3 regions of the Sorangium sp. So ce381 genome follow, and region 3 is predicted to be linked to each of the others. Evidence: riboswitches for the same ligand, from Rfam matches in the RefSeq annotation. Region 3 holds a riboswitch; each other region holds the start of a gene.
What was found. A riboswitch is a leader RNA that binds a small molecule or an ion and turns the genes downstream of it on or off. The one in region 3 is predicted to bind cobalamin.
Positions count from the first base shown of each region.

Region 1: it holds a riboswitch for cobalamin, as region 3 does, so the genes downstream of both, WMF29_RS21165 (TonB-dependent receptor domain-containing protein) here and WMF29_RS04870 (TonB-dependent receptor) in region 3, are expected to answer to the same signal.
Region 2: it holds a riboswitch for cobalamin, as region 3 does, so the genes downstream of both, WMF29_RS01345 (energy-coupling factor ABC transporter permease) here and WMF29_RS04870 (TonB-dependent receptor) in region 3, are expected to answer to the same signal.

Region 1 is NZ_CP150336.1:5,617,212-5,627,437, forward strand. Features, by position in the region: gene WMF29_RS21150 (ribonucleoside-diphosphate reductase subunit alpha) at 222-2,654, shown strand; gene WMF29_RS21155 (ribonucleotide-diphosphate reductase subunit beta) at 2,714-3,670, shown strand; gene WMF29_RS21160 (hypothetical protein) at 3,700-4,932, opposite strand; gene WMF29_RS21165 (TonB-dependent receptor domain-containing protein) at 4,926-6,920, opposite strand; cobalamin riboswitch at 7,164-7,390, opposite strand; gene dhbC (isochorismate synthase DhbC) at 7,627-8,895, shown strand; gene WMF29_RS21175 ((2,3-dihydroxybenzoyl)adenylate synthase) at 8,892-10,226, shown strand, end outside.
Region 2 is NZ_CP150336.1:333,674-343,899, forward strand. Features, by position in the region: gene purL (phosphoribosylformylglycinamidine synthase) at 1-2,326, opposite strand, end outside; gene WMF29_RS01315 (FAD-dependent oxidoreductase) at 2,427-3,164, opposite strand; gene WMF29_RS01320 (DUF3209 family protein) at 3,232-3,606, opposite strand; gene WMF29_RS01325 (CbiX/SirB N-terminal domain-containing protein) at 3,630-4,817, opposite strand; gene WMF29_RS01330 (ATP-binding cassette domain-containing protein) at 4,793-5,620, opposite strand; gene WMF29_RS01335 (CbiQ family ECF transporter T component) at 5,617-6,366, opposite strand; gene WMF29_RS01340 (hypothetical protein) at 6,356-6,679, opposite strand; gene WMF29_RS01345 (energy-coupling factor ABC transporter permease) at 6,703-7,416, opposite strand; cobalamin riboswitch at 7,515-7,722, opposite strand; gene WMF29_RS01350 (enoyl-CoA hydratase/isomerase family protein) at 8,889-9,710, opposite strand.
Region 3 is NZ_CP150336.1:1,314,374-1,324,599, forward strand. Features, by position in the region: gene typA (translational GTPase TypA) at 1-1,169, opposite strand, end outside; cobalamin riboswitch at 1,330-1,537, shown strand; gene WMF29_RS04870 (TonB-dependent receptor) at 1,775-4,018, shown strand; gene WMF29_RS04875 (hybrid sensor histidine kinase/response regulator) at 4,482-6,386, shown strand; gene WMF29_RS04880 (DNA-directed RNA polymerase) at 6,554-7,261, shown strand; gene WMF29_RS04885 (sensor histidine kinase) at 7,341-9,833, shown strand; gene WMF29_RS04890 (serine/threonine-protein kinase) at 10,038-10,226, shown strand, end outside.

The DNA of each region.
Region 1 (10,226 bases), 4.3 Mb from region 3:
AGCGGTCGGTCCGAGGGCTCCTCCAAAGAGCCTGGCGCACCCGTGCGCATCGGCTGGCTTTCTCGTTCTCGCGGCATCGACGCGAGCGGTCCGAGACCGCTCGGAACGAGCACGACGAGGAGGATGCCATGCTGAACGAACCGTTGGTGAAGAGCAACGGCGCGGCGCCGTTGCGCGCGCCCCACGCACTCCAAGCACCCCACGCACCCCATGCGCCCGCCATGACGAGCGGCGGCGCGGAGGAGACGCTCCCGCACACGACGATGCGCGTGAAGAAGCGCAACGGATCGAGCGAGCCAGTCGACGTCAACAAGATCGTCCGGGCCGTGAGCCGCTCCTGCGCGGCCCTGTCCGACGTCGACGCGCTCCGCGTCGCGACCAAGACCATCAGCGGCCTCTACGACGGCGCGACGACGCGCGAGCTCGATCAGCTCTCCATCCAGACGGCGGCCTCGCTCATCGCCGATGAGCCCCAGTACGCGAAGCTCGCGGCGCGCCTGCTCGCGACCTACATCGACAAGGAGGTCCGCAATCAGGAGATCCACGCCTTCTCGCAGTCCATCGCCGTGGGGCGGCGGCTGGGCCTCATCAACGATCGGCTCCACGGCTTCGTCGCGCAGAACGCACGCAAGCTGAACGACGCCATCGAGCCGGGGCGCGACCACGAGCTCGAGTACTTCGGCCTGCGGACGCTCTACGACCGCTACCTGCTCAAGCACCCCGAGACGCGCCTCGTCATCGAGACGCCGCAGCAGTTCTTCCTGCGCATCGCGTGCGCGCTCTCCGAGACGGCGGCGCAGGCCGTCGAGCTCTACCGGCTCTTCTCGTCGCTCGATTACCTCCCGAGCTCACCGACGATGTTCAACTCCGGGACGAGCCACGAGCAGCTCTCGAGCTGCTTTCTGCTCGACTCGCCGGACGATCACCTCGAGACCATCTACCAGCGCTACACCGACGTCGCGATGCTCTCGAAGTTCTCGGGCGGCATCGGGCTCGCCTACCACCGGGTGCGCTCGCGCGGCTCGCTCATCGAGAGCACCAACGGGCACTCCAGCGGGATCGTGCCTTGGCTCAAGACGCTCGACGCGTCCGTCGCGGCCGTGAACCAGGGCGGCAAGCGCAAGGGCGCCTGCTGCGTCTACCTCGAGCCGTGGCACGCCGACGTCGAGGAGTTCCTCTCGCTGCGCGACAACACGGGCGACGAGGCCGCGCGCACGCACAACCTGAACCTCGCGAGCTGGGTCCCGGATCTCTTCATGAAGCGGGTCGAGGCCGACGGCGAATGGAGCCTGTTCGACCCGAAGGACGTGCGCGATCTCCCCGATCTCTACGGTGAGGAGTTCGATCGTCGCTACGCCGAGGCCGAGCGGGCGGGCCTCGCCAAGAAGACGATGAAGGCCCGCGAGCTCTACGCGCGGATGATGCGCACGCTCGCGCAGACGGGCAACGGCTGGATGACGTTCAAGGACAAGTCGAACCGCGCCTGCAACCAGACGGCGCTGCCGGGCCGGATTGTGCACCTCTCGAACCTCTGCACCGAGATCCTGGAGGTGACCTCGAACGAGGAGTCGGCCGTCTGCAACCTGGGCTCGATCAACCTCGCTCGCCACACGACCACACTGGCGGACGGCGCGATCGTGTTCGATTTCGAAAAGCTCGCGCGCACGGTGCGGACCGCGATCCGCCAGCTCGACCGCGTCATCGACCTCAACTACTACCCCATCCCCTCGACGAGGCGATCGAACCTCCGCTGGCGGCCTGTCGGGCTCGGGCTCATGGGCCTGCAGGACGTGTTCTTCCAGATGCGCCTGCCCTTCGACGCCCCGGCCGCGCGGGAGCTCTCCAGGCGGATCTCGGAGGAGGTGTATTACCACGCGCTCTCGACGTCCGCGGACCTCGCGGCGGAGAAGGGGCGACACCCGGCGTTCGACGAGACGCGCGCCGCGCGCGGAGAGCTCCAGTTCGACGCGTGGAACGTCGTCCCGGAGGACACGGCCCGCTGGGAGGCGCTCCGCGCGCGCGTCCAGGCCGAGGGGCTCAGGAACTCGCTGCTCGTCGCCATCGCGCCGACGGCCACCATCGCGTCGATCGCGGGCTGCTACGAGTGCATCGAGCCGCAGGTGTCCAACCTCTTCAAGCGCGAGACGCTCTCTGGGGACTTCCTGCAGATGAACCGCTACCTGGTCGCCGAGCTCAAGCGGCTCGGCGCCTGGAACGACGCGGCGCGCGCCCGGCTCAAGCTCGCGGAGGGCTCGGTCCAGGGCATGGACGAGCTGCCCGAGCAGCTGCGCGCCGTGTACCGGACGGCGTGGGAGATCCCGATGCGCTCGCTCATCGACATGGCCGCGGATCGCGGCGCCTTCATCGATCAGAGCCAGTCGCTGAACCTCTTCGTCGAGAACCCCACCATCGGCCAGCTCTCGAGCATGTACTTCCACGCATGGAAGAAGGGGCTCAAGACGACCTACTACCTGCGATCGCGCCCCGCGACGCGCATCGCCAAGGCGACCGTGGAGGCGGCGCCCGACCGCACGCCCGAGGGCGGCGCCGCGCCGCGCCGCGAGGGCGGCTGGGGACAGGCGCCGCCGGCGAACGCGGCCGCGGACGTGGCGTGCGCGCTCGAGAACCCCGAAGCCTGCGAGGCCTGCCAGTGAGCCGCGTCAGCCGCCCCGCGCGCCTCCTGGATCCGGGCCAGTGCCTCACCCTTCGCCCGATGGCCTATCCGGCCTTCTTCGAGATGTACCGCTCCGCCATCAAGAACACGTGGACCGTGGAGGAGGTCGACTTCTCCACGGACGTGGGCGACCTGCGGAAGATGACCGACGCGGAGCGGCACCTCGTGCAGCGCCTCGTCGCGTTCTTCGCCACGGGAGACTCCATCGTGGCGAACAACCTCGTCCTCAACCTGTACAGGCACATCAACGCCCCGGAGGCGCGGATGTACCTGTCGCGGCAGCTCTACGAAGAGGCGCTCCACGTCCAGTTCTATCTGACGCTCCTCGACACGTACATCCCCGATCCCGAGGACCGTCACCGCGCCTTCGCGGCCGTCGAGAACATCCCCTCGATCCGGCAGAAGGCCGATTTCTGCATGCGGTGGATCGATTCCATCGAGTCGCTGGGCCGGCTGGACTCGCGCGCCGATCGGCGGCGGTTCCTGCTGAACCTCATCTGCTTCGCCGCGTGCGTCGAGGGGCTCTTCTTCTTCGGCGCGTTCGCGTACGTGTACTTCCTGCGCTCGCGCGGCCTGCTCCACGGGCTGGCCGCGGGGACGAGCTGGGTCTTCCGCGACGAGAGCGCGCACATGCGCTTCGCCTTCGAGGTCGTGAGCACGGTGCGGCGCGAGGAGCCCGAGCTCTTCGACGCCAGCCTCTCGCGGTCGATCCTCGAGATGATGGATGAGGCGATCGCCTGCGAGGCCCGGTTCGCCGAGGATCTCCTCGGCGCCGGCGTGGCGGGAATGTCGGCGCGCGACGTGCGCCGCTACCTCGAGTTCTGCGCCGACCAGCGGCTCGCCACGCTCGGCATGCCGAAGCGCTACGGGGCGAAGAACCCGTTCTCGTTCATGGATCTGCAAGACGTCCAGGAGGTCACGAACTTCTTCGAGCGCCGCGTCTCCGCGTATCAGGTCGGCGTCTCCGGGGAGGTCGTCCTCGACGCCTCGTTCTGACGCGATCGACCTACCGCCCGCAGGGCCGATCAGAGCCCGCCGATCCCTCGCGGCGGGAGCCCGATCTCGGTGTCGACGGTCGCGTCCTCCAGCGGCTCGAGCGCGCCGTTCGCCGTCACCTGCCAGCGCCGGAGCTTGTTCTTCTCCGCGTCGCTCAGCAGGCAGACGTCGCCGCAGCCGGGCGAGCAGTGGACGCCGCCGAAGGCGTAGGCCTGGGTTGCCAGGGCGAGCGTCGTGACCTCGCCCGTGGCGATGCTCACGGAGAAGGCGCGATCCCCGGCGGACGTGCTGCCCGCGTAGGCCGTCCCGAGGAGGACGTCCTCGGAGGCGAAGGCGAGCGTGGGCTGGACCGCGGCGCCGAGCGCCCTCGCCACGCCGAGCCGCTTGATCTCCTCCGGGGGCGAGGTGCGAGCGTCGTAGATCACGATGTCGCTCGTCGCCGGATCGTACTCCATCGTCTCGGCGTTGAAGCGGCTCGAGCAGGCCACCGCCAGCCGCTCTCCCGAGGGCGACACGGCGAGGCGCCCGCAGCCGTAGAGCCCCTGCACGTCGACCGTCCATGTGACAGCGCCCTGCTCCGGCGAGACGCCCACGAAGCGCCCTTCGCCCGCGGTCGAGAGGTCCGCGGCGAGCCGGCCGAGCGATACGACCACGTCGTCGCCGACGCGCGCCATCCCCGACGGGCGCGGCAGGAGCCCCTCTTCCTCCTCCGGCAGGGCGATGCGCCCCGCGATGGAGTACTCCTTCGTGTCGACGATCAGGAGATCGCCGCCCTCGTCGAACGGCTCCACGCCCGGGCTCGGGTTGCTCCCGTAGCGCGACACGAGCGCGCGGTCCGCGCCCACCTCGATGTAGTCCTGCGGGTTCGACTCGAACCCCTGCCCGACCGGGAGCTGCGCGAGGACCTCGGCGGTCTCGAGATCCATCCAGGTGATCACGTTCGTGCCGAACCGATCGAGCAGGACCACGCGGCCGGACGGCGGCGCCGCCCTCGGGACGTCGACGTCGCCGGACAGCGCGAGGCTGAGCCCCGGCTTCGCCGCGCCGCTCGACACGAAGGAGGGCGACAGGGTGGTCCCGTCGAGCTCCGACACAACGATGTTCGTCGACTGGTAGTCGCTCGTCACGATGACGACGCCGCTCTCGCACGCGTCGCCGTCGCCGCCGCCGTGGACGCCGCCCGTCGACGGCGGCGGTGAATCCACGTTGCAGCCGAGGAGCGGAATCGAGATCGCGATCGCAGATAGACTGATCTTCACCATGTTGACTCCAGTGTGAAAAACACGCTCCGTCCCGGGAGCGGATACCCGACGACATCCGTGCGCCGCGCGTCCAGCAGGTCCGCGACGCGACCCCTCACCGCGAGGTGCCCGCCGAGCCACCTCGCCTCCGCGTCGAGGTCGACGGTCGCTTGCTCCGCGATCACGCCGAGGCCGGCGGGATCGGCGTACCGGCTCGACTGGTACACGGCCCGGAGCTCGCCCGACGCGCCCGAGAACACGGCGCCGTCCGGACGGTTCCACTCGGCGTGCAGGCGCGGCGCGACGACGAGGCGCGAGCGGAACGGGAGGATGTCGTTCCTCGTCGTCCGCCCCGGCGTCGTGTCCCGCGGATCGAGCAGCGTCGCCGCGATCTCGGCGCGGAGGAACGGGGTCACCTCGACCCCGGCCAGGAGCTCTGCGCCCACGACGCGGGCGCGGCCGACGTTGTACGGGCTCACGTAGCCCTGGCCGGATTTCTCGTACGCGACGAGCCCGGAGACCGCGCTCCCGAACGCGAACGCGTCGATGAAGGCGCCGCGCACGACGGCGCCGCGCCCCGTCTGCGCCCGGATCCCGGCCTCGATCGTGGCGCCGGACTCCGGCTCGAGCTCCACGTTGCCGTGGACGACGCCGGAGACGCCGTACACCTCGCCGAGCGTCGGGACGCGGACGTAGCGGCCCACGGTCGCGAGGAGCCGGATCCGGTCGCTCCCCGCCTCCACGCCGACCCGCCCGGTCGGGACGAGCACGTCGCAAGGGCGCTCCCGGTCCGCGCCGGTGGCGTGGCACTCCCCGCTCGCGAGGGCGTGCAGCGCGAGCCCCTCGCCGAGGCTCACCTCCGCGCTGACGGCGCCGCGCGCGAACGAGCGCCGCGCGCGCGCGAGCGGGACGTCGTCCGGCGCGCGCGAGATGCCCTCGCGCGCGACCGAGAGCACGGGCCGCACCCGGAGCCGGTCGGCGAACGAGAGCGTCGCCCCGAGCGTCTGCTCCAGGCGGCGGCCCGCGAGCCGGAGCTCCGGCGTGAGCAGCGCGAGCTCGAAGAGGGGATCGTGGACCTCCGAGCGCGCCTCGATGAACGAGGTGCGCGCCTCGATCGCGTGCTGCGCCTCGCCGCCGAACGGCACCCGCGCCACGACGGACGTCAGGACGCGCCGCGACTCCCCCCGCGCCCTCCGGGATGGCAGGAGCGCGAGCCTCGGCATCCCCTGCTCGCGATCGGTGCCGTTCGCGATCACGTCGACGATCGCGCCGCCCCCGAGCTCGACGCGCGCGAGCGCCCACGCGTCGATCGTGCGCACGTCGGCGTTCTGCCGGCGCTCCAGGGTGTCGTCGCTCTCGTCGAAGAGCGTCCCGCGATCGTCCACGAACGTGTAGCGGTTCTCCGCGGCCTCGGCGCTCACCCCGACGATCGAGCTCACCGGCCCCGCGCTGGCGCCGGCGAACGCCCACCCGCGCCGCGCGCCGAGCGAGCCCGCCATCGCCCCCACGCCGGCCGTCGTCCGGGAAGGCCGCCGCGGCTCGAAGAAGATCGCGCCGCCGGGGCCGAGGCGGTCGGCCTCGATGGGCGCGTTGCCGCGGTAGATCTCGACGCGCTCGATGAGCCAGAGGGGCACGAGCGAGAGATCCGCCGTCCCCACGACGTCGTCGTTCAGGCGGACGCCGGCGAGGTACACAGGCGTCTGCGTGGCGGTCGCTCCCCGGAGGGCCGCGGTCGCCGGCCCGCCGAAGCCGCCCGACTCCTCCACGCGGACGCCCGGCTGCGTGCGGAGCACGTCCGCCGCCCCGAGCCCCGCGCCGGTGAGGCGATCGCGGCTCAGCACCGACCCCGCGACGGACCTGTCCTTGGGCGGCGCGGGCGCGCGCAGGCGATCCCCCTCGACGCGCACCTCCAGCGGGGCTGTCTCCGGCGGAGCGGCAGCGCGATCGCCCCCCTGCTCGCCCGCCGGCCTGCGCAGATCGTCAGCGCGGGCAGCCGGCAGGGCTGCCACGGCGCTGCCGACCGCGAGGGCGAGCCAGCACGCCGCGCCGGCGCTCCGGCGCCGACGCGACCGACGATCAGAGGAATCAACCATTCACGCGCCGCCTGCCCGCGTCGACCCAGCGCTGCTCCGGGTGAGCCGAGAGCCGAAGCGAGGGGGCTGCGTGACGGGCCACGGCACCGCGCGCGAGCGAGGTGGTCGAGGGCCTGCGCGCCTTCCCCTCGAAGGCTCAGGTCAGCGCGCGCCAGCGCACCGGCGCGCGCACCTTCGGCAGGTCTTCGGACTCACGGGCGCTGCGGCCGTCGCCGGCCGCTCTCCTACGGATCACCGCTTCCCAGGCTGCTCTGGTGCATGCCCAGTGCTTCTTGGTGATCGTCGTTCCCGTTCACCGCTGCGGGGGCAGTCCCGGATTCTCACCGGGTTCCCTTTTCAGCTCGCCCGGCGATGGCCGGGCGAGCACCGATGGCGGGGCGACTCGTCGCACCCGTCACGCAGGATGTCAACGCAGAAGCGAAGCCCCGGAGCGCCCCGTCCACGGGCCCCACCGACGGCACACACCCGAGACAGAATCGGGAGTCCCTTGACAGTTTCGATCTTCCGTGCCATGAGTTACTTGAAACTGATTTTCTTTATCATAATCAAGCGGCCCGAGACCTGACGTCCAGCGCCCGATGACCCGAGCCCACGTGGCTCTCGACGCCCATCGGAGCTGAATGTGACGAGTTCCATCTCGATGCCGGCCTCTGCCGCGCTGCCCGCGGTGAACGCAGGGCAGCTGTTGAAGCAATACACCCCTGAGTCGGCGTTCTTCTTCGCGTCGCCGACACGCACCCTGCTCGCGCAGGGCGTACACGACATGATCCTCGAGCCGAACGGCGCGGATCAGGGCGACCGCCTCGCGGACCGCGTCACAAGGGTGCTCGCGGCGGCCTCGAGGGCCGGCGCCGGCCAGGGCCTCCCCATGGTGGTCGGCGCGGTGCCGTTCAACAGCACGTCGCCCGCTCACCTCATCGTGCCGCGGACGATCCAGAGCGCAGGCCCGCTCAACCACACGTCGGAGTCGCCGAGAGCGCACCTGCCGATTGCCATCCAGGAGCTGCGCCAGGTCCCGGAGCCCCGCGACTACGTGCGCGGCGTCGAGACGGCGGTGGGCCTGATGCGGTCCGAGGTGCTGAGCAAGGTGGTCCTCTCCAGGATGCTGGAGATGGTCCTGCGAGAGCCGGTCGATCTCCGCCTCGTCCTCCAGCGCCTCTCGCAGCAGAACCGGAACGGCTACACCTTCGCCGCGAACCTCTCGGATCCGACCGCGGGGCTCTCCGGCGCGGAGCGCGGCGTCGCGATGTCGCGCGCGCGGACGCTCCTCGGCGCGAGCCCGGAGCTGCTCCTGTCGCGCTCCGGGCTCCGGGTGATCGCCAATCCGCTCGCCGGCTCCGCGGTCCGCAGCCCGGACCCCGACGAGGACCGCCGGCGGGCGATCGCCCTGCTCGCGTCCGAGAAAGACCGGCACGAGCACGCCATCGTCGTCGACGCCGTGGCCGCCGCGCTCCGGCCGTTCTGCCGGCGCCTGAGCGTCCCCGACGAGCCTTCGCTCACGCAGACCCCGACGCTGTGGCACCTGTCGAGCCGGCTCACCGGGGAGCTGCGCGATCTCTCGATCTCCTCGATGAAGCTGGCCACAGCGCTGCACCCGACCCCCGCGGTGTGCGGATACCCGACGGACCGCGCCCGCGACGCCATCGAGGCGATCGAGCGGTTCGACCGCGGGTTCTTCACGGGGCTCGTGGGCTGGTCCGACGCCAGCGGCGACGGCGAGTGGGCGGTCGTCATCCGCTGCGCCGACGTCGCCGGCCGGGCGCTCCGCCTCTATGCCGGGGCCGGGATCGTCATCGGCTCCAGCGGCGAGCACGAGCTCGCCGAGACCACCGCCAAGCTCGGGACGATGCTGAACGCGCTCGGCCTCGACCGGGCGCCGGAGCGGGCATGAGCGCTCCGGAGGAAAGCCCGCAGGCGCCCGCGCAGGCGCGGAGGCAGGCGCTCGACGGCTGGACTCCGTGGCCGGCCGAGATGGCCGATCTCTACCGGCGCGCCGGCTACTGGCGCGGCGAGACCTTCGGGCGCCTGCTCCGCGAGCGGGCCGCGCGGCACCCCGATCGGATCGCGCTCGTCGGCGGCGATCGCCGGGTGAGCTACGGTGAGCTCGATCGGCGCGCCGATCGCCTCGCCGCGGGCCTCCTGCACCTCGGGCTCCGGCCGGGGGATCGCGTCGTCGTCCAGCTCCCGAACATCGCGGAGTTCTTCGAGGTGTGCTTCGCGCTGTTCCGGCTCGGGGCGCTCCCCGTGCTGGCCCTGCCCGCGCACCGGCGCGCCGAGATCGCGTATTTCTGCGAGCACACCGAGGCGGTCGCGTACGTCATCGCCGACCGGGACGGCGGGTTCGATTACCGGGAGCTGGCGAGCCAGATCCGGCGCGACGTCGGGACCTTGCAGCACGTGCTCGTGGCCGGCGAGCCGGGCGAGCACACAGCGCTCTCGAGCCTGGACCGGGAGCCCGTCGAGCTCCCGGAGCCCGCCGCGGGGGACGTCGCCTTCTTCCAGCTGTCCGGCGGGAGCACCGGCGTACCGAAGCTCATCCCGAGGACGCACGACGACTACCTCTACAGCGTGCGGGCCAGCGCGGAGATCTGCGGGCTCGACGAGGGCAGCGTCTACCTCGCCGTCCTCCCCGTCGCGCACAACTTCACGCTCAGCTCGCCCGGGAGCCTGGGCGTGCTCCACGCCGGAGGCCGCGTTGTGCTCTGCCGCCGCCCCAGCCCGGACGAGGCGTTCCCGTGGATCGAGCGGGAGCGGGTCACGCTGACCGCGCTCGTGCCGCCGCTGGCCTCGGTCTGGCTGGAGTCGGCCCGGGCGGCGCGGCACGACCTGTCGAGCTTGAAGGTGCTCCAGGTGGGCGGCGCCAGGCTCCCCGCGGAGGTCGCGCGCCGCGTGGGGCCGACCCTGGGCTGCAAGGTGCAGCAGGTGTTCGGGATGGCGGAGGGGCTCGTCAACTACACCCGCCTCGACGACCCCGACGCCATCGCGCTCGAGACGCAGGGCAGGCCCATCTCGCCCCACGACGAGGTCCGCGTCGTGGACGACGACGACCGCGACGTCGAGCCCGGGCAGGTCGGCCACCTGCTCACGCGAGGGCCCTACACGATCCGCGGCTATTACAGGGCCGACGCGCACAACGAGAAGGCGTTCACGCGCGACGGCTTCTACCGCACGGGCGATCTCGTGCGGCGGACCGCCGCCGGCTACCTCGTCGTGGAGGGCCGC
Region 2 (10,226 bases), 980 kb from region 3:
ACAGCTCGAGGCCCACCGCCTTCACGGCTTCATAGAGCTTGGCGTCCTCACCGGGGGCACCGGCCGCTGCCATCCAGTTCGCCGACAATTTCACGCGCTCGAGGCTCTCGATCGGAGCCGATGCCAGGTTGGTCAGCGCCTCGCCCACGGCCATGCGCGCCGAGGCCGCAGCGTCGAGCACGGCGAGCGGGGCGCGCTCGCCCATGGCCATGGCCTCGCCGCCGTAACCCGTGTAGTCGGTCAGCGTCACCGCTGCATCGGCCACGGCCACCTGCCAGGGCCCGACCATCTGATCGCGGTGCACGAGGCCGGTGATGGTGCGGTCGCCGATGGTGATGAGGAAGGACTTGTCGGCCACCGTGGGCAGCCGCAGCAGGCGATAGACCGCCTCGCGCAGCGGCAGCTTGGCGGCGTCGAGCGCCTGTCTGGGCGAGGGCAGGCGGCGGACGTCGCGCGTCATCTTGGGCGGCTTGCCGAGCAAGACCGACAGCGGCATGTCGATCGGCTGGTCGTCGAGCTCGGCGTCGTCGAGCACCAGATCTTGCTGCGCCGTCGAGTGACCGACCACGGCGTAGGGACAGCGCTCGCGCCGGCAGATCTCCTCGAAGATCTCCAGGCGCGAGCCGTCCAGAGCCAGCACGTAGCGCTCCTGCGCCTCGTTGCACCAGATCTCGAGCGGCGACATGCCGGGCTCGACCGAGGGCACTCGGCGCAGCTCGAAGCGCCCGCCCACGCCCGCGTCGTGCACGAGCTCGGGCAAGGCGTTCGACAGGCCGCCCGCGCCCACGTCGTGGATGCTGAGGATGGGCGAACCGGCGCCCAGGGCGTTGCAGCGATCGATGACCTCCTGGCAGCGCCGCTGCATCTCCGGGTTGTCCCGCTGCACCGAGGCGAAATCCAGATCGGCGGATGACGAGCCCGAGGCCATCGACGACGCCGCGCCGCCGCCCAGGCCGATCAACATGGCCGGCCCGCCGAGCACGACGATGGGCGCCCCCGCCGGGAAGGTCTTCTTCAGCGCCAGCTCGGGCCGCACATTGCCGAGCCCGCCCGCCAGCATGATGGGCTTGTGATAGCCGCGCACGCTGGAGGCCCCGCTGCTGTCGCCCGGCACCTTCTGCTCGAAGGTCCGGAAATAGCCGGCCAGGGCAGGACGCCCGAACTCGTTGTTGAAGGCGGCGCCGCCGAGCGGCCCGTCGATCATGATGTCGAGCGCCGAGACGATGCGATCGGGCTTGCCGATCGACTCGGCTTCCCACGGCTGCTCGAAGCCGGGAATGCGCAGGTTCGACACCGAAAAACCGGTGAGCCCGGCCTTGGGCTTCGCGCCTCGCCCCGTGGCGCCCTCGTCACGGATCTCGCCGCCGCTGCCCGTCGAAGCGCCGGGATGCGGCGAAATGGCCGTGGGATGGTTGTGGGTCTCCACCTTCATCAGCACGTGCGCCGGCTCACGCCGCGTCTCGTACAGCGCGCCGGCCCCCGGCTGTGGAAAGAAGCGCTCGGCGTCGAGCCCCTCCATGACCGCCGCGTTGTCGCTGTACGCCGACAGGACATGGTGCGGCGTCACCGCGAAGGTGTTCTGGATCATCTTGAACAGCGAGAGGCCCTGCGCCTCGCCGTCGATCACCCAGTCGGCCTTGAAGATCTTGTGCCGACAGTGCTCGCTGTTGGCCTGCGCGAACATCATCAGCTCGACGTCGCTCGGATCCCGCCTCAGCTCCGTGAACGCGGCCAGCAGGTAGTCGATCTCGTCCTCCGCCAGGGCCAAGCCGAGCTCCTTGTTGGCGCGCGTCAGCGAGAGCCGCCCCTCGCGCGACAGCGGCACGCGAGCGAGGGGCCGCGGCTTTTCGTCGCGAAAGAGCGCCTGCCCGGCCGCCAAGTCGAAGGCCACCGACTCGGTCATCCGATCGTGCAGCGCCCCCGCCGCGCGCGTCAGCTCCTCGCCGGTCAGCGGCCGGGACGCCCGCACGTAGTAGGCGATGCCCCGCTCGATCCGCTGCACCGCCGCGAGCCCCGCCACCCAGGCGATGTCGGTCGCCTTCGAGCTCCAGGGCGAGAGGGTGCCGAAGCGCGGCACCACCAGCACGAGCTGACCTTCGTCCTCGCCCGTCCCGCCCCCGCCGTGCGCCAGCGCGTCGTCGTCCAAGAGATGCGACAGCACGTGCTCGCCGCGCTCGTCGAGCGAGGCCCGCGAGTGCACGAAGTAGATCCAGCGGCTCCCCAGCCCGACCACCTCGGGCACCCGCTGCTTCAGCTCGGTCAGGCGCTTGTCGGTACGAAACGGAGAGAGAGCGCGCGCGCCGCGGACGTGTCGGAAGGCAGCCATGGCGGGCATTTGGCCCATGGGGGCAGCCGATTCAACCGAAACGGGCAGCCACGGGGCTGGGGCCCGGTGCCCCCGCCACCCCTCGCAAGATCCCGAACGATTACAAAGACTTCTTCGCAGGGTTGTTGAAGAAGCTCTCCAGGAGCACGCTCCCCTCCGGCGCGCCGAGCGAGACCAGGTGGTCGCGGAGCGGGTAGAGGACCGCGCCGTCGCCCGCGCAGAGCACGGCGTCGTACGGCCCGGCCGCGAGCTGCCCGTCCACGAGGGCGCACGCGCGCGCCGGCCGCTCGGGGTGGCCGATCGGGGGGAGGTCGCGGGCGACCGTGAGGCGAACGGCGGCGGGGAGGCGCTCGCGGACGAACGGCTCGGAGGCGAAGGTCTCGCCCGGCTCGACGAGCCAGAGCAGGTCGAGCTGCGCCGCGCCGGCGGCGGCAGCGCTGCGCGCGATTCCGAGGGCGGCGGTGATGCCGGTGTCGGTGGCGATCACGAGCGCGCGGCCGGAGAAGCCCGGCGCGAGCCGCAGCTTGCCCCAGGGGCCGCTCCACTCGAGCTCGGCGCCGACGGCGATGTCGTTGAGCACGTTCGACCCCGGCCCGGCGCCGATGCGCTTCACCGCGATCTCGACGGCGCGCTGCTCGGCGTCGCTGGAGAGCAGCGAGTAGGCGCGCTTCGCGAGCCTGCCGCCGGGCAGGGTGACGCCGGTGTTGATGATCACGTACTGCCCGCCGGCGAAGCCGATCTCCGCGCCGTCGACGCGCTCGAGCCGGAGCAGCCGCGCGGCGTCGCCGAGCGGCGTTGCGTGGGCGATCCTGATCTTCGGGTTGCCTTGTGTTGCCATGACGTCGCTCCTGTCTCCGCGCGGTCGCAATCACGCGCGATGGGCTCCCTCCGGTGAGGGGCGCGCTTCACTCGGCCGGGTAGATCTCGTGCACGAAGTCGTGCATCTCCTCGAGCTCCCGGTAGAGCCGGCCGAGCCCGTCGACCTGGGCGCGCAGATCGAGCTCGACCTGCTTCGTCAGGATGAGGAGCGAGCGCAGATAAGGCAGCTTCGGGTCGCCGGCGGGGGTCTTGGCGACCTTCTCCTGGAGCTCCACGAGCGACCCCTCGAAGAGGCGCGAGAGGTTCTTCAGGTCCCCGGCGCGCAGCATCGCCGAGACCGGCCCGGGCTCGGCGGCCGCGGCGCCGAGCTCGGCGAGCTCGTGCGTGCGCTCGGCGGGATCCTCGATGCCCAGGATGTTCATGAGCCCAAGGCGGAGCGCGGCGATCTCGTGACAGGCCATATCGGTTCTCTCCTATCCATCCTTCACTGCATGATGTCGTCGACGAGCCGGGCCACCAGCCGGTCGCCGAGCAGGTGCTCCTCGACGAGGTCCTTCGCGTCCTCCTCGCGGACGCCGCGGTACCAGACCCCGTCGGGGTAGACGGCGACCGTCGGCCCCTCGCCGCAGCGCCCCATGCACGACGTCCTCGTCACGCGGATCTGCTGCTGCTGGCCGGCCTGCTTCACGAGGCGGCGCACCGACTCGAGCAGCGCAAGGCTGCCGCGGTCCACGCAGTCGGCGTTGCCGCAGACGAGCACGTGCTTGCGCAGCGAGCGGTGGGCGTGCGGGTGGTTCGACGCCTGCGTGTGCGTGAGCGTGTGGCGCACGCTGTAGAGCATCGCCTTGAGCCCGCCGACCTCCCGGGCGAGCCCCGGCAGCGCGGTGCGGTACATGCACGTGTCGCAGGGGAGCGGCGCCTCGCCGGCGAACGCCTGGCGCGCGCGCTCGTCGATCAGCCCCTCGAGCGCGCTCGACCGGCCGAGGTGCGGCGCGAGCGACGCCCGGATCCACGGGTACGTCGAGGAGAAGCGGTCGACCTGCTCGGCGAGCTTCGTCATGAGCCGCCCGGCGAAGAGGAAGTAGGGGACCACCACGACGCGCTCCGGCCGGTGCCGCGCGACCCGCTCCAGCGTCTCCTCGACCGAGGGGCGGGTGACGCCGATGAAGGTCGGCTCGACGAGCTGGAGCCCGCGGCCCTCGCCGATGAGGCGCGCCGTCTTGCAGAAATCGCCGTTCGCGTCCGGGTCGCTCGACCCGCGCCCCACGACGACGAGCGCCGACCGGGCCCGCGCCGCCGGGTCGTCCGGCAGCGCGGTCGCGGCGCGCTCGAACGCGATCTGCGCGAGCGCCGGGTGCACGCCGAGCGGCCGCGCCGCCGAGAAGCGCACGCCCGGGTGCGCGGCCCGCGCCCGCTCGAGCGCGAGCGGGATGTCGTTCTTCACGTGCCCCGCGGCGAACAGGAAGAGCGGCACGACCGCCACCCGCGACGCCCGCGCCGCGAGCGCCGTAAGCGCGTCGGCGAGGTGCGGCGTCGCGAGCTCGATGTAGCCGTGCTGCACGGCGATCTCGGGCCGCGCCGCGGCGTAATCGGCCACGATCGCCTCGAACTCGGCGTTCGACGCGGCGTCGCGGCTGCCGTGGCCGATCAGCAGGAGACCGTCGTCATGCACGCGAGCGCCTCCTCCAGGGTGAGCGGGAGCCCCGCGCCGCCCTGCGGCGGCACAGGCCTCATCCGGGTCCAGAGCTCGGCGACCCACGGCCGCCGCACCCGCGCCCGCGCGAGGAGCTCCCCCCGCGCGAACACCTCCCGCGGCGGCCCGTCCGCGAGGACCTGGCCGTCGCCGAGCAGGACGGCGCGCGTTGCGAAGAGCGGCACGAGATCCACGGCGTGCGTCGCGGTGACCAGCGTGGTCCCCTGCTGCTCGGAGAGCGCGCGCAGCGTCTGGCACAGGGCGAGCTCGCCCTCCGGGTCGAGCCCCGCGGTCGGCTCGTCGAGCAGCAGCACCCGCGGCCGCATCGCCAGCATCCCGGCGATGCACGCGCGCTTGCGCTCGCCGAAGCTCAGCGCCTCGATGGCCCGATCGGCGAGGTGCGCGATCTGCACGGCGGCGAGCGCCTCCTCGGCGCGGCGCCGCGCCTCGGGCGCGGGCAGGCCGAGGTTTCGCGGGCCGAACAGGACGTCGTCGAGGAGCGTCGCGCCGAGCAGCTGGTCGTCCGGGTCCTGGAGCACGAGCGCGGCGCCCGCGGCGACGGCGTCCGAGGGCGAGCCCACGCGGCGGCCCGCGATCTCGACGCCGCCGCCGGGCGCCGTGAGGAGCCCGACGAGCGTCCGGAGCAGCGCGGTCTTGCCGGCGCCGTTGCCGCCGAGCACCGCCACGGACTCGCCCTCGGCGACGTCGAGGCGCACGTCGCGCAGCACGGGCTCGCCGTGCCGGTAGCCAATCCGGGGGGCGCGGAGCGCGATCGCGATCATCCGGCCTCTCCCGCGGCGACGCTGAGCCCGAGGGCCGCGATGGCGGCGGCGGCGAACGCGAGGTTCGCGGCGGGCGCGCTCGCCCTTCGGTCCGCCACGGGGAGCTTCCCCTGGTAGCCGCGGAGCTGCATCGCGAGCGCGGCGCTCTCGGAGCGCTCCAGCGTGCGGAGCGCCACGACGCCAGCGACGGCGCCGGCCGAGCGCGCGGCGGCGCCGGGGCGGGTGAACCCGCCGCGGAGCGCGGCGGCGCTCCACGCGCTGTCGGCCGCGCGCTGGAGCACGCCGGCGAAGCGCCGCGTCAGCGCGAGCAGCTCGACGAGGGCCGCGGGGACGCCGAGCCCGGCGAGCGCCGCCTCGATCTCGGCGGGCGCGGCGGCGCCGGCGAGCCACCGGAGCACCGCGGCCGCCGCGAGGACGCGCGCGCCGATGGCGACGGCGCGGCGGGCCCCCTCGGCCGTGATCGCGTCGACAGGGAACGGCGCGCCGGGGAGGAGCGGCGCCCCCGGCGTGAGCGCGAGCGCGAGCGCCGCCGCGACCGCGCCGATCCACGCGGCGGGCGCGGCGGCGCGGAGGACGGCGCGCGCGGGCGTGCCCTGGAGGTGGAGGGCCGCGCACGCGAGGAGGAGCAGCGCGGCCGGCGTGACGGGCGAGCGCGCGCCCGCGGCGACGCAGCACGCCGCCACGGCGGCCCCGAGGCGGAGCCGGGCGTCCACGTCGCGGAGCCGCGCGGGGGGATCAGTCCGCACGCAGGCCTTCGCCGCCGGCCTTGCCCGCGGGCGCGTCCGCGCGCTCGACGAAGAGCACGCGCGAGAAGTAGCCGAGGGCGAAGCCGGCGAGGAGCCCGGCCCACAGGAACGCGAACAGCAGGAGGTCGCCCTCGAGGCCCGCGAACAGCGGCCCCGTCTCGTGGCGCCCTGCGTCCTCGGCGACGCGGCGGACCACGGCCTCGTCGACGCCGTCCCAGGACGCGTTGCGGCAGGCGGCGAGCCAGAGGGCAGCGGCGAGCTGGAGCGCGCGCTCGCAGGCTACGCACGCGCGCCGCGCGAGCAGCGCTGACACCGGGCGCTGTCCGAGCCGCCGCGTCACGATGCCCCCGGGGCGAGCCGGACGACCTGGAGCCGGTCCAGGATGTCGGGCCGCCGGGTGCGCAGGAAGGCGAGCGCCCCCGCGGTCATGACGCCCTCGAGCAGGCCGAGCGGCAGCTGGGTGGGGACGAAGGCGAGGGCGACGCCCGTGAACATGGCCGTCACCGATCCCTCGCCCGAGAGCCCGAGCGCGAGCGCGAGCGCCGTGGTGGCGTACGTCGCCCAGTCCGACGTCACGCCCGCCAGGAAGCCCGCGACCCAGAGGTTCGCGCCGCAGCGCCGCGCGAGGTGGAAGACGAAGTATCCGGTGAAGGCGCCCGCGATGCCCATCGACGCGACGTCGGCGCCCAGCGTGGTGAGGCCGCCGTGCGCGAGGAAGAGGGCCTGGATAAGGAGCGCCACCACGGTGACGAGGACGGTCATCCAGGGGCCGATGAGCACCGCCGCGAGCCCTGTGCCGCACGGGTGGGAGCAGGTCCCGGCGGTCGGCACCGGCACGGGCATGCACGAGATCGCGAAGACGGCGGCGGCGATGAGGCCGACGAACGGCTTGTAGAAGGCGTCCTGCTGGGTGCGGCGCCGGAGCAGGTGGAGGGCGATCGCGACGAAGGGCAGGGCGAGCGCGTTCCAGGCGGCGCACCAGCCGAGCGGCAGGACGCCTTCCGCGAGGTGCATCGCGGCCGCGGGCCGGGGCGCGAGGAGCGTCCCCAGGGACACGGCGGCTATCGACAAAGAGCGGCCGTGAAGACCGATTTCGGCGCTCCGGGTGAAGTCCGCACCCGAACGCCACGAAGACGTGCGCAAGCTGCACCTCGTGGGAGGCTCGGGTAGGTCTCCCGGCTCATGGGTTCAGGGAGCTGATCGAGCTCCCAGCGCTGCGTCCACCTTCCCAGGCCTCGTCCAATGAGGCCCAGTGGTCTTCGGAGGCAGCTCCCCACTCACGGTGGCGGGACCGCGCCGGTTTTGCACCGGCTTCCCTGTTATGCCCTGGAGGGCACCCGAGGAATGGATTGTCAGGCCGGTGCTCGGTAATCCCGTTTCGTGCCCGGCGTCAAGGACGTCGCGCCCCGATCGCGGCGGAGGTGCCCAGCGGACGCTGCACGGGGCCTCGCGTGTCAGACGAGCTCACCGTCGAGCGCGCGGGCTCCGCCTTGCGCGCGCTGGCCTGCGCGTCGGCCCGCGTGTCCTGGCGACGCGATCGCGCGAGCTGGGCGCGCGCACCCCGCGTGCGCGGACCGGGCGAACCCGGGTGCGTCGACCCGGTGCATCGACCCGGGCGCGCGCTTCCACCTGGCGCGCTCCGGTCCGCCGCTGCACGCCGCGAGCTCCCTCGTCTACGGCGTCGGTGCGGCGGTGATGCCTGCGCTGGTGGCCACCTCGCCCTCGGGGGGCGCTGCAGCGGCGCACGAGGCCATCGCTGCCGAGGCGCGCCGTGCGCCTGTCGGGGCCCCCATCGAGCAGACAGGCGCGCGCCGGCGAGCCATCCAGGCCTGTCATGCGATGGCCCAGGCCGAGAAATTGACCCAGACGCATCAGGCGAAGAGTCGTCGAGCACACGTCGTGAAATATGTCCCCCTTAGATAAAACCTGTTTACTTTGTGGCCTCGCGCGCGCTGCGCGTATCGCGGCCTGCGCGCACGCAGGGGCTCTCGTGCGCTTGAACACAGGCGCCGGCGCGTTCCTTCCGTAGTGTGCTTTATTCGTCCTGGCTCTTTACTCGGGAGCAGGTGTCCGTTGTGCTGCCTGCCGCGTCGTGGCGTCTCTTATTGAAGAGATGGGGGATCTCGTGTTCGCTCGTCTCGGAATGCGAAATGAACGCTGCGCCGAGCGCTGTCTTCGGTGGAGGGGTATGCCCGGCTCGAACGTGAATTCCGGCAGAGCTTGTGTGTGTGGGTCGTGCGCTCGCCTGGCTGCCTTCGCGTCTGGAGCGCTCTGCTCGCCCGGCGTGCAGGCGTTGCACTTTGTTATCGACAACGCGCTTGCGGATGCCACAATCTGACTACCGCATGCGCACCGGCGCGGACCCCCCAGCCCGGAGCGCATGCGGTTTTTCTTCTTAGCACCGTGGCGGACGTTCAGGACTCCGGCGCGGTTTTCCTGCCGCGGTCATTCTGGGCCCCCCTCCAGCGTGATGCGCGGTATTTTTTTGCCCCTCGAGCGCGCGGTTCGTGCCTTCCGAGGCGTCACTTTCCGGTGAACGTGGCCTGGGATTTCGCCAGGAACGCTTTCATTCCGAGCTGTTGATCTTCGCTGCCGAAGAGCGCCGCGAATGCCTGGGCTTCCAGCTCGTTGGCGGCGGCGAGGTCGAGGCTCTCGCCGCGCAGGAGGACGCGCTTGGCGGCGGCGACGGCGAGCGGGCCGCGCGAGGCGATCTTGAGGGCGGTCTCGTGGGCGCGCGCGAGGAGCTCGGTCGCCGGGAAGACGGCGTTGACGAGCCCGATCGACAGCGCCTGCTGCGCGGTGATCATGTCTCCTGAATAGACGAGCTCGCGCGCGCGTCCGGGCCCGACCCGTCGCAGCAGCCGCTGGGTTCCGCCGAACCCCGGGATGACGCCCAGGTTCACCTCGGGCTGGCCGAGCTTGGCGCCTTCGGCGGCGTAGATGAAGTCGCAGGCGAGGGCGAGCTCGCAGCCGCCGCCCAGCGCGAAGCCGTTGACGGCGGCGATCACGGGGAAGGGGGCAGTCTCGATGAGCTCGGCGAGCCGGTGGCCAGCGTCGGCGAACCGCTTCGCGGCGATGCTGTTCATGGTCGCCATCTCCGCGATGTCCGCGCCGGCGACGAACGCCTTGCCGGCGCCGGTCAGCACCGCCGCGCGCACCTCGTTGCCCTCGGCGGGCGTGAGGAGGTCGCGGAAGGCCGCGGTGAGCTCGCCGAGGACGGCGGGGTTCAGGGCGTTGAGTTTGTCGGGCCGCTGGATGGTCACGGTGGCGACGTGACCCGCGCGCTCGACGGCGACGAACTGGAGCGTACCGCGGGCCCCCGGCTGCTGTTCTTGAGCGGTCATGGAGCGTGGTTAGCAGCGCGCCGCGCCGGGGGGAAGCGCCTGCCGTCGCGCGCGAAGGCCTCATTCGGTGTCCGACCGATCTCGCTTTGCCGAGACCGTTGCCGAGCCGACGAGCGAGCGATCCAAGCGAGCGATTTCCAGAGGACGTCACGCGCCTGTTCCGGGACACAGCCCGTCGCTCGATAATCCGAACTCCCCGCTTGAGTGCGGGTGCGCGCGATCTGACGCCCTGCCACGAGCCCCCGTGCGATCGTAGTGAGTCGGGCCGACCGCCCATCCTCCGACCCGCACATCCGTGTTCACATCGCGCTTATCCCGTCGCCGCTCCCCTCATCCCCGCCTGGAGAGAGCCAGGGAGGGAGGGGGCGCCGCGCGGGGGGCCGGCGGGGTAGGGCCCCACGAACCCGAGCGCCGGCCCGCTCCGTGCGACGCCCTCCCGGACCGGCCCCGCCGTTCAGCCGGCCATAGCCCCCCAAAAGGCGCGAGTTCGTGGGAGGGGCCCCCGCCGGCCCCCCG
Region 3 (10,226 bases):
GTCTCCACGAGGATCGCGAGCTGGAGCTCGCCGCGGCCGAGCACCACGAACGTGTCGGGCACCTCCGTCGGCTCCACCCGGATCGCGAGGTTCTTCATCGCCTCGCGCTCGAGCCGCTCCTTCAGGTGACGGCTCGTCAGGTACTTCGACTGCTTGCACTTGCCGGCGAAGGTCGACGTGTTGACGCCGATCTTCATCTTGATCGTCGGCTCCTCGACGACGATCCGCGGCAGCGCCTCGGGGTGCGCCGGATCCGTGATCGTGTCGCCGATCGTGACCGCGTCGATCCCGGCGATCGCGATCACCTCGCCCGCGACGGCGCTCTCGACCGCGACGCGCTTCAGCCCCTCGTAGGCGTAGAGCATCTTCACGTAGCCGCGCGACTGGCCGCCCTCGGCGAGGAGCGCGACGTCGGCGCCGGACCGGGCGGTGCCGCGGACCACCCGGCCGACCGCGAGCCGGCCCACGTACTCGTCGTGGGTCGTGTTGCAGACGATGACCTGGAGCGGACCGTCGGGGTCGCCGGAGGGGCCGGGGACCCGCTCGAGGATGGTCTCGAAGAGCGGCTCGAGGTCCTTCGCCTCGTGCTCGAGCTCGCGCTTCGCCTGGCCGAGCTTCGCCACGGCGTAGAGCGTCGAGAAGTCCATCTGCGCGTCGCTCGCCTCGAGGTCGCAGAAGAGGTCGAACACCTCGGAGAGCACCTCGTGGGCGCGCGCGTCGCTCCGGTCGATCTTGTTGATGACCACGATGACCGGGAAGCCGCGCTGGAGGCACTTCGAGAGCACGAAGCGCGTCTGCGGCAGCGGGCCCTCGGCGGCGTCGACGAGGAGGAGCGCCCCGTCGGCCATCATGAGCGTGCGCTCGACCTCGCCGCCGAAGTCGGAGTGGCCGGGCGTGTCGACGATGTTGATCTTGACCCCGCGGTACCGGATGCTCGTGTTCTTCGCGAGGATGGTGATGCCGCGCTCCCGCTCGAGGTCGTTCGAGTCCATGACCCGCTCGGCCACGACCTCGTTCTCTCGGAAGGCGCCCGACTGGCGGAGCATGTGATCGACGAGGGTCGTCTTCCCGTGGTCGACGTGGGCGACGATGGCGATATTGCGGAGATCGTTACGGGGCATATACGGCGGCGGCCGTGTAGCACGCGACCCACGGAGGAGCGAGCCCATCCTCGCTAGAGCCCGAACGTTCGGCCTGCACGGCAGCGGCGCGGCAGCCGCGCAGGGAGGCGCTCGGATGGAGAGCGCGAGGCGCGCGCGTGGCGCGGGCGAGCCCGCGCCGGGCGGGCGAGCGGAGCGCTAGCGATTGACAGCCGAAGGCGCGCGGCCATAGGGTGCGCGCCGTGCTGGTGCCCGGGCGTTCGCCTGGGCCGAAGAGGGAACCCGGTGAAATTCCGGGGCTGCCCCGCAGCGGTAAGCGAGAACGACCTCCACCCCAAGCACTGGCCCGACGAGGGCTGGGAAGCGGTGGACAGTAGGGAGCCGGCCAGGCCGGAGCGCTCGCGAGCCCGAAGACCTGCCAGCGCCCGGCGGCGGGAGACATCCGGCGCCGGTTCGACCTGGGAGCCTCGAGGGAGGCGGTGAGGTCCGAGCCGGTGCAGCTCTGCCTCTGCCACGTCCCGGATACCGAACCGCCCCCGCGTCGCCTTCCGGTCGCCCGCGGGGGCGAGAGGTCGGTCCAGCGCACCGTGCGATGGCCAGCCATTTCGTCCTCGCGGAGCTCGACGCGAGCGGCCCGAAGCCGCTCCGCGCGATTGCGGCGAAGGAGGACACGAATGCTGCGCGAGACGGTCACGACGAGCCACGGGCACCGCCATCCATTTCATCTGCTCGCCGCGTTATCCATGGTGCTGGCCGCCGCGCGGCCCGCGCGCGCCGAGGGCGACGCCCCCGCGGCGCCCGCCGCCCCGCCGGAGGCCGCCGCTGCACAGCCCACCGGTGAGGGCACGCCCGCGGGCGGCGCCGCGACCCCTGCGGGCAGCGCAGGCGCGCCCGAGGGCGACGCCGCGATCGAGGTCACGATCCAGGCGGAGAAGCCGGGCAGCGAGGCCGCGTCGCGCGTCTCCGTCGGACACCGGGAGCTCGAGCTCAGGCCGAGGCTGCGGCCGGGCGACATCCTCGAGTCGGTCCCCGGGCTCTTCGCCGTGCAGCACGCGGGCGGCGGCAAGGCGAACCAGTACTTCCTCCGCGGGTTCGACGCGGACCACGGGACCGACGTCGCCTTCTTCGTCGACGGCGTGCCCGTCAACATGGTCAGCCACGGCCACGGGCACGGCTTCACCGATCTCTACTTCATGATCCCGGAGCTCGTGACAGGGCTCGACGGCTACAAGGGGCCTTATTACGCCGGCATCGGCGACTTCGGTACGGCGGGCGCCGTCAACCTGCGCTTCGCCGAGAAGCTCGAGGAGAGCTACGCGCAGGTCAGCCTGGGGCAGTACGGTATCCAGCGCGGCCTCGTCATCGCCTCGCCGGATCTCGGCGACGCGTGGCGCGCTGTGGCCGCGGCGGAGATCTACCGGAACGACGGGCCGTTCGTGAGCCCGGAGCGGCTCAAGCGCTTCAACGTGTACCTGCGGGCCACGCACGATCTCGGCGACACGGGGAAGGTCCAGATGACATGGATGTCGTATGGATCGACCTGGCACGGCTCCGGCCAGATCCCCGCGCGCGCCGTGTGCGGCGAGGGCGAGCAGGGCGGGCTGAACCCGCCGCCGTCGGCGTTCGGACAGCCGTGCATCGACCATTTCGGCGCCGTGGATCCGACCGAGGGCGGGGCGACCGAGCGGCACATGGCGTCCCTCGCCTACTCGACGGCGTGGCGGGACGCCGATCTGAGCGCGCTGGCCTACCTCGTCCGCTACCGCTTCACGCTGTACTCGAACTTCACGTTCTTCAGCGAGGACGCCGTCCACGGCGACCAGATCGAGCAGAACGACGACCGCACCGTCGGGGGCGCCGATCTCCGGTTCCGCAGGCAATACGAGATCGGCGGGGCGAGATTCACGACCTCGCTCGGCGCGCAGATCCGCGCGGACGCGATCGACAAGTCCCTCCACCACGACGAGGCGCGCGAGCGGCTCGAGGAGAAGAGCAGGACCCACGTCGACGAGAGCCAGATCGGCGTCTACGTCGAGCAGGACGCCCGGCTCCGGCGCTGGCTCCGCGTCGTGCTCGGGGCGCGCGGGCAGTGGATCGACGTCAACGTGGACGACCCGGGCGAGGACCTCGAGAGGACGGGGAACAGGTCGAGCGGCACCCGGGGGCAGATGCAGCTGCTCCCGAAGCTCACGGCGATCGTGTCGCCCGTCGAGGGGCTCGATCTCTTCGCCCACTTCGGGCGGGGCTTCCACTCGAACGACGCGCAGGGCGCGGTGCTGGGCGAGGGGGCGGCGACGTTGATCACGCCCGCGACGGGCTATGAGGTCGGCGTGCGGGTCGCGCCCTTGCGCGGGCTGTCGCTGAGCGGGGCCGGGTTCCTCCTCGACGTGGACTCGGAGCTGGTGTGGAGCGGCGACGCGGGCGCGACCGAGGCGTCGGGGCAGACGCGGCGCTACGGGATCGAGATCGGCGGGCGCTACCGGCTCGGGAGCTGGCTCTTCGCGGACGTGGACGCGACCTTCACCCGCGCGCGCTTCCGCGAGAACGCCGGCAACGCGAGCGCGGTCGCCCTCGCGCCGACCCGGACGCTGACCGCGGGTGTCGGCGTCCGCCCGACGTTCGGCGCCTTCACGCCGTTCGCGGCGCTGCGGGTCAAGGCGATCGGCGCGCGGCCCGCGACCGAGGACGAGTCGCTCACCGCCGAGGGGTTCACGGTCGTCGACGCCAACGCCGGGCTGCGGTGGAAGCACGTCGAGGTGGCCGTGGACATCCAGAACCTCTTCGACACGACGTGGCGCGAGGTCCAGTTCGCGAGCGAGTCGCGGCTGCCGTACGAGCCGGCCCCGGTCACCGGGATCCACTACTCGCCGGGGTGGCCGTTCACGGCGATCGGGCGGGCGACGCTGTACTGGGAGTAGACGCAGCGCCGCCTGAAGCGATGTCGACTCCGATGGTCCGCGCCGTCCCCGCCGCGCGTTCCACTCCACTCATGCCGGGTGGTCCTCAGGAATGCGCGACAACCCTGCTCTCGACCCATCCACGGCGCCGTCATGGCCCCTCCACGCTGCGGCTGGCCGGGGAGCTGGGGCGCCGTAGCGCTCGCCAGTCGCGGTGTCCTCGAGGTCGGGTGGCTCGCGCTGGACACGCTCGATGGCTCCACGATCGATGAGTCCGCCTTGACACGCTCGAGCCGCTCCAGCGGGTCGCGGTGGCCCTGCGCGGCCGCCGGCGGACGCTCTCGACGCCGGTTCATGTGGCCATTGCTGTGCTCGTCGCTCGCCGCTGCCAGCCGCCGTGATGACGGCTCGCGGACGCGGAGAGCAGGACAGGAAGGGAGAGCATGGCGTGGCGAACGTGTAACCATGCTGTAGGCTGTGCCGCATGGATCCGACAGGGCTCGGCGCCGATCTGCAGTTCCGCATGCTGGTCGAAGGCGTGAAGGACTACGCCATCTTCATGCTGGACACCGAGGGTCGCGTGATCACGTGGAACGCCGGCGCCGAGCAGATCAAAGGATACTCCGCGCAAGAGGTGATCGGCACGCACTTCTCGCGCTTCTATCCGGCCGAGGCGATCGAGCGGAAGTGGCCACAGACAGAGCTCGCCGAGGCGCGGCGCGTAGGCCGCTTCGAGGACGAAGGCTGGCGCGTGCGCAAGGACGGCTCGATGTTCTGGGCGAACGTCATCATCACCGCCCTCCACGGCCCCGACGGCGAGCTGCGCGGCTTCGCCAAGATCACGCGCGATCTGACCGAGCGCAAGCGCCAGGAAGAGTCGCTGCGGCAGAGCGAGGAGCGCTTCCGCACGCTGGTCGAAGGCGTGAAGGATTACGCCATCTTCATGCTCGACCCCGAGGGCCGGGTGGCCACGTGGAACGCCGGCGCGGAGCGGATCAAGGGATGCTCCGCGCAAGAGGTGATCGGCACGCACTTCTCGCGCTTCTATCCGGCAGAGGCGATCGAGCGCGGCCGGCCAGAGGCGGTGCTCGCCGAAGCGCGGCGCGAAGGCAGCTTCGAGGACGAAGGCTGGCGCGTGCGCAAGGACGGCTCGTCGTTCTGGGCGAGCGTCCTCGTCACGGCCATCCGCGGCCCGAGCGGCGAGCTGCGCGGCTTCACCAAGATCACGCGCGACCTGAGCGAGCGCAAGCGCCTGGAGCAGATGGAGTCCAACGCGCGCCAGATGGAGGAATTCGTGGCGATGCTGGCGCACGAGCTGCGCAATCCGCTGGCGCCGATCGCCAACGCGACAAGCGTCCTCAAGCTCGAAGGCAAGGACAACGCCCAGGTCGTCTGGGCGGCCGGCCTGATGGAACGGCAGCTCGGTCAGCTCGTGCGGCTCGTCGACGACCTGCTCGACGTGAGCCGCATCACGCGCGGCAAGATCGCCCTGGAATCCAAGCGCATCGATCTCGCCGACGTGGTGACGCGCGCGGCGGAAGCGTCCCGGACCTGGATCGACGCGCGAGAGCAGGTCCTCGAGGTGCAGCTGCCCGCCGAGCCGCTCGCCATCGTCCAGGGCGACCTGGCGCGGCTCACGCAGGTGGTGATCAACCTGCTGCACAACGCGGCGAAGTTCACGCCGCCGCGCGGCTCGATCCGGGTCACCGTGGAGGCGGACGGCGCGCAGGCGACGCTCCGTGTCCTCGACAACGGCGCGGGGATATCGCCCGAGCTGCTGCCGCAGGTGTTCGACCTGTTCACGCAGGGGGATCGCGGCCTCGATCGCTCCGAGGGCGGGCTGGGCCTCGGCTTGCCGATCGTGCGCCGGCTTGTCGAGCTGCACGGCGGGACGGTCCAGGCGCTCAGCGAGGGGCCCGGCCGCGGCAGCGAGTTCATCGTGCGATTGCCGCGGCGGACGCGCCCTCTCGCGCCGCCGACGGTGGGCGCACCCGCAACGCAAGCCGGGCGCAAGCTGCGCATCCTCGTCGTCGACGACAACCGAGACTCGGCCGAGAGCATGGCGCTGTTGCTGAAGCGCATGGGCCACGACGTGCATGCGGTGTTCGACGGTCCTTCAGCGCTCGATCTCGCGGCGCAGCTCCAGCCGGACGTCGTGCTCCTCGATATCGGCATGCCGGGCATGACAGGGTATGACGTCGCGCGCGCGCTGCGCCGCATTCCAGGCCTCGCGGGCCTATCGCTGTTGGCGATGACCGGTTACGGCCAGGAAGCGGACCGCCGCATGAGCCGGGAGGCCGGGTTCGACGTGCACCTGGTCAAGCCGATCCGCGCGGACGTGCTGAAACAGCACCTGGCGGACATCTCCGCTCGTTCTGGAGCCGGCTGAGCGCCCCATCCCGTCACGCGCCCCCGAGGCGGCCGCGACTCCGCCGTGGCGTCGCGAGGCGCCATCACGCGAGCGGTTCGTCGCGCGCTGTAAGCTGCGCCTGGCCGCCCCGTTGCGGAGAGGTGCGCCGCGGCCATCTCGCCGAGGCCTCTTCAACGAGGGCTCCCATGCCGTTCTCTGTCCACACGACCCACGCCGCGGCGCGCTGGCGCCTGTCCACGGCGTCCGCCCCGCTCTTCCTGGCGCTCTTTTCGCTCCTCCTCCTCGCGGGCTGCGGCCCCCGCCTCGTCCCGTTCACGCACGAGCTCCGGGTGCAGCACGACCTGAGCGACAGCGACGTGAAGAACCTCCAATTCTACGTCTCGCACCAGATCGCGCTGCGCCGCGAGCTCACGGCCGAGAGCTCGCAGGTGACGAGCAGCCACAAGCTCCTGCTCGTCTCCGGGAAGGTCATCGAGGAGGTCGTCGTCGAGGAGCGCACGCCCGGCGTCGTGGTCGCCGCCCGCGGCGGCGCCCTGTCGGTGAGCTTCGAGCCCGGCGCGTCGCTCACGTTCTCCGCAGGCCCCGAGCCCTTCGCCTCCTCGCCGCCCGCGCCGCCCGCGCCGTCGTTCCCGGGCTTCGCGACCCCGCCCGACCCGTTCCCCGGCAACGCGGAGCCGCTCCTCGCCAGCCCGAGCGCGGCCGGCGACGGCGGCGGCCCCGGCGGCAACTACTGGCTCGCGGCCGGGCCAGGCCGCGAGATCCGTTACCAGGGCAAGGTGTTCTCGGCGATCGAGGACAGCCTGCGGGCGCACCTCCTGATCGACGCCGACGCGCTCGACGAGGTCGTCGAGCGCCGCACCGTCCTCCCGGGCGTCCGCCTCCCCGGCCGCTGACGCGCGGAGGCGCGCCCCGCCGCGAGGCGGGGGCGCCGTTGCGAGGGCGCGCGCCCTGCGCTTCCATGCCGCCCGCCTCGTGACCACGCCGCCGCCGCCCCCGACCGCCGTGCTCCGCGCCCCGCGCGTCCGCGCAGAGCTCGTCGCGACCGGCTGGGAGCTGTTCTCGGCGCTCCTGTTCCTCTCCGCCGTCGTTCCCGCCGCCCTCACGACGCCGTGGCCGGCGATCCTGCTGCTCGCCTCCCTGGCCGCCTCGGCCGCGCTCTCGGGCGCGCTGACCCGCCGCGGCGACCGCGGCTTCGCCGTCGCCGCGGCGATCCGTACCCTCTCGTGGCCGCTCGCGGTCTTGCCGCTCGCGTTCCGAGACGCCCCGACCGCGCCCCCCTCCTGGCCAGGGCCGCTCGGGATCGGCCGCGCGACGCCGCCGTCGTGGCTCGGCCTCCTGGTGACCGCGGTCGCCTTCGGCGTCATGGCGGGCGGCATGCGCCGCGCGATCTACCGCGCCCTGCTCCGCGAAGGCGCCGTCGAGGGCGGCGCCGGAGACGCCGCCTCGGCGCGCGCCCTCGCCGCGGCGCTCCGGCCGAGGCTCGCGGAGTCGGCGGCGACCGCGGGCATCGTCGGCGGGCACGTCATGCTGCTCTTCTGCGTCGCGTTCCTCCGCACCCAGAGCCAGGTCGTGTTCCAGGCGTGGTTCGAGGTCGTCCCCCTCCTCGCCCTCTCCGGCACCCTCGGCTTCACCCTGGCCGTGCGCCCCGCCACGCGCCCGACCGTGGCCGCCCTCGCGGCCGGCCCTTCCGGCGACCGCGCCCTGCTCGGCCGCGGCCTCGCCCGCGCCGAGCGGCTCCCCGACGTGCTCGCCTCCTTGAACTTCGCGCTGTGGCTCGGGTGCACCGCGATCGGCATGGCCTACGTGCGCGTCAGCGCCACCTCCAGCGTCGCCGACGCGCTCATGCAGCTCGGCTTCGGCGCCCTCTTCGCGTTCGGCGTCTCGTTCTACCAGCGCGCCTGGCACAAGGACTCCGTCGCCCGCGCGGTGGACCTCCTGCGCGCCTGGACGGGCGCGCCCGAGCACGGCGGCGCGCCCCCGATGCCCCTCCGGCGGCGCATGCTCCGCGACTTCGGGCTGCCCCTCCTGTTCACGGGGCTCCTCTCGCTCTTCTCCTCGATCGGCCTCTACCGCGCGCTCGCCACCGGCTCGTCCTTCGACGAGGACTTCAACGCCATCGCCGCGCTCTTCGCCTCGCTGTCCCTCCTCGTCCTCGCCGCCCTCGGCGTCGTCGCGCGGGCGGCGCGCGAGCTCTCCCGGCCGATGGCGCGGCTCGCCCGCGCCGCCGACGAGGTCGCGCGCGGCGAGCTCGACGCCGCCGTGCCGCGGCTGTCGGGGCCGAAGGAGGTCGTGGGCCTCGGCGAGAGCGTCGAGCGCATGCGGCAGGCCCTGTCCCGGACGATCGCCGAGCTCGAGGCCGAGCGCGCCGGCCTCGAGGAGAACGTCGCCGCGCGCACCGCCGAGCTCACGCGCGCCCTGTCCGAGCTGAAGCGGGCGCAGGCCGCGCTCATCCAGGGCGAGCGGCTCGCCTCCATCGGCGAGCTCGTGGCCGGCGTGGCGCACGAGATCTACAACCCGCTGAACGCCATCGCCGGCGCCGCCCAGCCGATCGAGGAGCGCGCCGCGGAGCTCCGCGCCGTCCTCGACGCGTACCGCGAGGCGGAGCGCGATCTCCCGGAAGACCGCCGCCGCGCGCTCGAGGCGCTCCGCGAGCGGCTCCAGACCGAGGCGGCGCTCGACGATCTCGTCGGCATCTCGACCCTCGTCCACCGCGCGGTCGAGCGCAGCGTCCGCATCGTCACGAACCTGAAGAGCTTCTCGCGCGTCTCGGGGGAGCCGCTGCCGGTCGACCTGCACGCGGGGCTCGAGGAGACGCTGCTCCTGCTCGGCCCGCGGCTCCGGCAGGCGCGCATCGAGGTGATCAGGCGCTACGGCGAGCTGCCGCCCGTCACCTGCCGGGGCGGCGAGATCAACCAGGTGTTCATGAACCTCCTCGTCAACGCCATCCAGGCGCTCGAGGCGCCGCCGGCGCCCGCCGCGCCGGCAGAGGAGGGGGCCTCCGGCGGCGGCGCGGCGCCGCGGACGCCCGGCGCGCCGGCGATCTGCGTCGAGACCTGGATCGACGAGGACATGGCGGCCGTCGCGATCTCGGACAGCGGGCCGGGCGTCCCGCCGGACCTCGCGCAGCGTATCTTCGATCCGTTCTTCACCACGAAGCCGCGAGGGCAGGGGACCGGCCTCGGGCTGTCGATCTCGACCGACATCGTCCGGAGGCACGGCGGCACCCTCGCCCTCGCGCCGGCGGAGGACGGGCGCGGCGCAGGCCCGCGCCCGTCCTCCGCCGGCGCGAAAGCCTCGTTCCACGGCGCGCGCTTCGTCTGTCGCTTACCCCTCGATCCTCGCCCAGCGAGCGCCCGTCCGCAAGGCGATGCCCCCCCTCCCGCACGGCCGCCCGCGGAGGCGTGCCCGCCCGCACGGCCGCCCGCAGAGGCGCACCCGCCCGTACGACCTGTCGCGCAGGCTTGACGCGCGCGCCATCGGCGCCGGTCTCCCACCCCACCTCCAAACGGAGCGCGAAGAGATTCATCGCAACCCGACCGCGGGCCCGTAGACCAGCTGTTTCAAACCGGATACGTTCAGCGAGCGATCCGACTCACCGCACAGCGCAATAAGGCCCTGAGAGACGCGAACGGCTCTTCTGGGGAAGCGCTGAGGAGAAACGAAGGCACCATGGAGCGCGCGATTCAGCGACCGGCAGGTCCCAAGGCTTCGAGCACCGATCCGTTGATCGGCAAGGTCGTGGCCGGCAGGTACCGGCTCGAGGCACGGCTTGGCGAAGGCGGCATGGGCGTCGTTTATCGCGCTCGCCACGTGCTGATCGACCGGGTCGTCGCCCTGAAGCTCATCCGGCCCGATCTC